Regions from separate parts of the Peribacillus sp. FSL E2-0159 genome, predicted to be linked through region 1. Evidence: predicted binding sites of a transcription regulator. Region 1 holds the regulator's gene; the other holds the start of a gene.
The links. The regulator LexA, encoded in region 1, represses DNA repair genes until DNA is damaged. The targets are predictions, from matches to a motif close to CGAACATATGTTCG.

Region 1 (2,485 bases):
TCCCGCGCTTTATTTTAAGATTATGTAGTTTCCTTTGATATTCTTCTACAATACCGACTATCTGGATGACCATGGCATCCGAATCCGATAACTCAAGCTCCCCATCGTGTGAGAGTGTATAAATTTTCACATCTTCTTTAAGTATGACATGGAAAAGGGCTATTTTGGCATTCCCTCTTCCCAGTCTTGTTTCGTCCTGGATTAATAGTACTTCAGCTTCTTTGGTTTTAAATAGTTCGAGCATGTCAAAAATGCCATCCCGATTCAACTCATAACCACTTGCCTGTTCTTTTATTATGGAAACAACTTCCACATCCATCTTTTCTGCCAATTTGACTAATTCATCTTCCTGCCTTGCCAATGATGTTTCCTGTGACTCTTTTTCTGTGCTGACCCTACAATAGATTACCGCCTTCATAATACCCTACCTTCACTACTTACTGCTCACTGGCCAAATTCTGGACAAGTTCCTCATCTTTAACCGGTATGACGATGACTTGACCAGGTTTAATCGAATCCGCCCTGACTCCATTATGCTCTTCTATCCAACCAATGAATTCTTTTTTTGTCAAATTTGCTTCTTCATATTCTTCAGCAATTCCCCAAAGGGTGTCACCTTCACTTACTTCTATAGAAAGGAAATCTTTTTTTTGATCATTGTTCAATGTACAAGAGAATAAAACTGAAAAGATGAATACTGATCCCGCTAATAGAATCGTATAAATATAATTTTTGTATAATTTTTTCATAATTATTTTCCCTCCAAAGCGAATGTTCGTTCGTATGTTATGATCGAATTATAATACGAACGTTTGTTTCAGTCAACAACAAAATTCGAACTTATGTTTGTATAGAGTTGGGGGCCATGCTATAATGTAGCAAAGAACATTGGGGAAGAGGTGCACAAATGACTAAACTATCAAAACGGCAGCAAGATATTCTTGATTTCATTAAAGAAGAGGTCCGACAAAAAGGGTATCCACCTTCCGTACGGGAGATTGGTGAAGCAGTGGGACTTGCATCAAGTTCAACAGTACACGGACATTTATCCCGCCTGGAAAGTAAAGGCCTGATTAGACGTGACCCAACCAAGCCAAGGGCCATTGAAATAATGAATTCCGAGGAAGCGAACAATATTCCCAAAGTTAATGTCGTGAACGTGCCGTTACTTGGAAAAGTAACAGCGGGCATGCCTATAACGGCCATTGAGAACATAGAAGAATACTTTCCGCTTCCTGAAAGCATGGTTCCACATGATGACCATGTATTCATGCTGGAAATCATGGGTGAAAGTATGATCGAAGCAGGAATTCATGATGGAGATTATGTCATCGTGAAACAACAAAGCAGTGCCAATAATGGAGATATCGTCGTGGCCATGACTGAAGATGATGAAGCCACTGTAAAACGATTCTTTAAGGAACCGGATTACATAAGGCTTCAGCCTGAAAACTCAAATATGGAACCAATTATTTTACGAGATGTTTCGATACTTGGAAAAGTAATAGGCTTATATAGACAAATACACTAAAAGCGCTAACCGCGCTTTTTTTTTGTTTGTTTAATTTATGTCCCAGATTCTCTCAATATGCATATGGAAGAGTAGATTTTGAGATATTTTTAATAGAATCAATTTTTCATGGGAATATTAACATCCTTTATATCGGATGAAAGGATATTATTGACTGTCTTGATATATGTACTTTCGAAAGAAACCTATTTCAACTAAAAAAGGAGAGCGGTAAATTACCGCTCCCAGTTAAATTTCATTTTACTCTAAACTTTGGTTCACTTTTATAAGGTTTAGATCGACCAAGCCATTCCACTGCTGAATCTGTACTTGTGTTGAACCATATGCCTTTGCAAGCCCAGAGACTGAATCCCCCTTTTTGACAATATGATAAACCTCTTCGATGTTTGCGTCATATTTAGTTAAATCGCTTGTTTCGATTAGGTTTACCAGTTTTTCTATATATTTCGGGTCCGAGGCGTAACCCGCATCGAATATTGCTTTGAGTGCTTTTTTGTAATCTTTTTCTCCAATTACAGCTGTATATAGACTTCTATTCCACGAAGTCCCCATTTCATATAGATTGGCAAGATCTCTAAGACTTTCTTCCAGTTGGGTATTTTCTGAATTTGTTCCATACTTGAACGGGCACACCGTTGACATATTCCATTGTTTGAATAATGACAGACTCTCCCTTAAAGTCACCTTTTGTACCAAATATATTTTTTCCTTGATTTGCTAACAAGCTTGTCCCATATCCACTCTCCAAACAAGCTTGTGCAATGACAACAGAAGGTAAAATTTTAAATTCCTTTTGAATTTTCTGGGCATAAGGAGCAATTTCCTTAATAAACGTTTCCTTGCTCATAAGAACTCCCCATTATTAGAAACACTTTATTATTTACTGTTTATCTTCATTCTTATCGTATTCTAAACTATGGGAAAGGTTACAGCTTGTCCAACAAAGAAAGTTCA
Region 2 (2,485 bases), 1.7 Mb from region 1:
ATGGAGGAATAAACAAACCATTTGATATATTTTCTTGAAGAATTTTTGTTTAATTCAAAATGTAAAAGAGCAAATAAATTCAAGGAATAATAAATTGTATATTGAAATTGATAATTAAAAAGGAAGGATTCCCCCCTTCCTTTTTTCTTCTAAGTACTAATCGATATTAAAATGTAATCTTTAAGAAAATAACGTCTTCTTTTTAGTTTTATTTTCTATTCCATTTTCATCATAAATCATACGAGACGTTTTCCAAGTATTCCAGTCTTCGGTTGCAGGGACTAAAACATGCACAGATAAAGACTATAGATAATTTTGGTATTTTATTAACACCCCCCTAATTAATAAAAATCTTGTATTTTATATTTCTTTTCCACGTTTCTCAGGTATTGAGTAGTATTCTTGTTAAATTCTTTTATCAATTTGTTACAATACTCCAAATCATCAATAAGAGGTTTGAATTTTTTCAGATTGCTAGGTTCCTCCATGAGTACATCATATCCAACAATGACCGAGTTGATGGCACTTTTGATTGTGAAGTACCTGCTTGTAAAGTCATAAGGGATATTTGCTCTCTCTTTTTCTAAAAATGAATGACTTTTTTCAAAAAAACCTTTGCTAGCTGTAAGAAGGTTTAAAAGTTCTTCGCCTATTTCTTTGTATGCGAGCACGCTTCTTAAAGCCTCCACTGTCATATCTTCCGCCTCAGATAGTTGAATCAACCGATCTTTAATAACTTTCATTGTACCGTAGCAACGAAAATTAAATTCCTTGTTTTTTCCAGTTGTTGTAAATCAATATTCCTACTGCTACCGAACCTGATATAAATGAACCGATTAATGAACCATAAAAACTGGGTGGTAACCCTGTACTTTGAACTGCTGCTCCTATTAAGAACATATCTTTCCCCCGAAAATTAGCTTTTTTTCTTTATTATCGCATGTAAAAAAAACAATGGAAATGAATATAAAAAAAGCCCTCTTAATTCTTTGGTTTAAGAGTTGTCCAGTCCAAATTTTTAGTTAATTAATTTTAAAAAGGTAAATCATCTTTTATTTTAGGGCGTACCTTTCTTACTAAACTTGTAATGTCATTTTCTAAATTGTAAACAACCCTGATAATTTGAAAGTCATCTGGATAGCCAACAGAGCTTTTTATCTTTAGGAACCACTCATAAGCTGATACAGCAGCTGTCCATTCCGGTTCTTTTCTAAAATCAGTTGTTATCACTGTACAACTACCAGACTGTAAGAACTTAGCACCGTTCGCAAACAATTGAACCTCAATCTGAATTTCCATTTTGTATACTCCTAAATCTCTGTGTCTTTTCCTTCCTGAATTTAAAAAGGACTTTTTTTAATCCTCAACGATCACATTAATAATTTCATTAAATTTAATTTTCTCGAAGGAACTATCTTTCTTCTGAATACTTAACTCTTTCGTGACAGGATCAATATACACACAGTATCCATGCAGTTCAATTGGATTTCCCTCGTTATGCAATCTAAAGCTTATCGGTAAATGATATTCCATTGCATAATGAATGTTGTTTTCAAATTCTTCAACCTGGTATTCATCAAGGATAGGTTTTTTATTTAAGAAATAATCGTCCTTATCCTTTTTTTTATTTAATGCTTTATGTTCTGGTAACATCAATGCTGCTTGCCATTTAATGATTCCTCTATCACGAATTGTACCCATTAGAAAGATTCCTCCTTTTCATTCATTATATACGAACTAACGTTCTTATGAAAGGCAGAAAAAAATGCCTATTCCAGAGAAGAGCTTTTACTTTTAGTGATCCTTAATGAACTAACGCACCCGTTAGTTCTATAAAAAACATTACGATACTAAAAATACCACGAACCATATAAAAGCAATGCCAAAATCTAATAACATCTGCCTCTTATTTTCCTTTTTTAAAAAACTTTCAAATCCATCTATTATTGAACCAATTCCTAATAAAAGAATTATATATTTTATGAAATTAAAATTAAAATCATTAATTATAACTAAGATTAAAATTAAGCCCATTAATATTCTCATTAAATATCCAATCAGTATAAATGGTTTAGTACGTTTAGTACTTTCTCTTTTTTCAAAAAACAATCCCATTACATATTTCAACTTATTTGACACTAAATTTCCCCCATAAACTACAAACTGAATTTAATAAACTATACCATAAAGCAAAAGGGTCTTCGTCAACTAACCTGCCCCTTTAGTTCCGTAAGAAAAAAGGTTGCCGCAGCAACCTTCCTGATATTAAGCACCTGTTAGTTCAAAACATATTCCATTCCATTTTGGGCAAAGTAACTGTAACTAAAACAAGGAGGCAGTCATGGTTAAGAAAACGATACTTGCTATATGTACATTATTTCTTTTGAACATAGTCGCACCAACTCTAGAAGCAAAAGCTTTAACCTTTGATGAATTACCAACCAAACAAACATCGAAACAATGGTCAGTTCAAGTAGGCGAAGCT

Region 2: a site for LexA is predicted at 1,734-1,747, ahead of NYE63_RS01795 (YolD-like family protein). Genes of this name have one in related genera too.

Annotation. Positions count from the first base shown of each region.
Region 1 is NZ_CP152053.1:2,032,617-2,035,101, reverse strand. Features, by position in the region: gene NYE63_RS10070 (recombinase family protein) at 1-418, opposite strand, end outside; gene NYE63_RS10065 (LysM peptidoglycan-binding domain-containing protein) at 438-749, opposite strand; gene lexA (transcriptional repressor LexA) at 908-1,531, shown strand; gene NYE63_RS10055 (LysM domain-containing protein) at 1,772-1,897, opposite strand; partial or broken gene NYE63_RS10050 (glucosaminidase domain-containing protein) at 1,997-2,378, opposite strand.
Region 2 is NZ_CP152053.1:332,393-334,877, reverse strand. Features, by position in the region: gene NYE63_RS01815 (hypothetical protein) at 1-12, shown strand, start outside; gene NYE63_RS01810 (hypothetical protein) at 342-743, opposite strand; gene NYE63_RS01805 (hypothetical protein) at 763-900, opposite strand; gene NYE63_RS01800 (hypothetical protein) at 1,033-1,299, opposite strand; gene NYE63_RS01795 (YolD-like family protein) at 1,357-1,701, opposite strand; gene NYE63_RS01790 (hypothetical protein) at 1,843-2,139, opposite strand; gene NYE63_RS01785 (hypothetical protein) at 2,342-2,485, shown strand, end outside.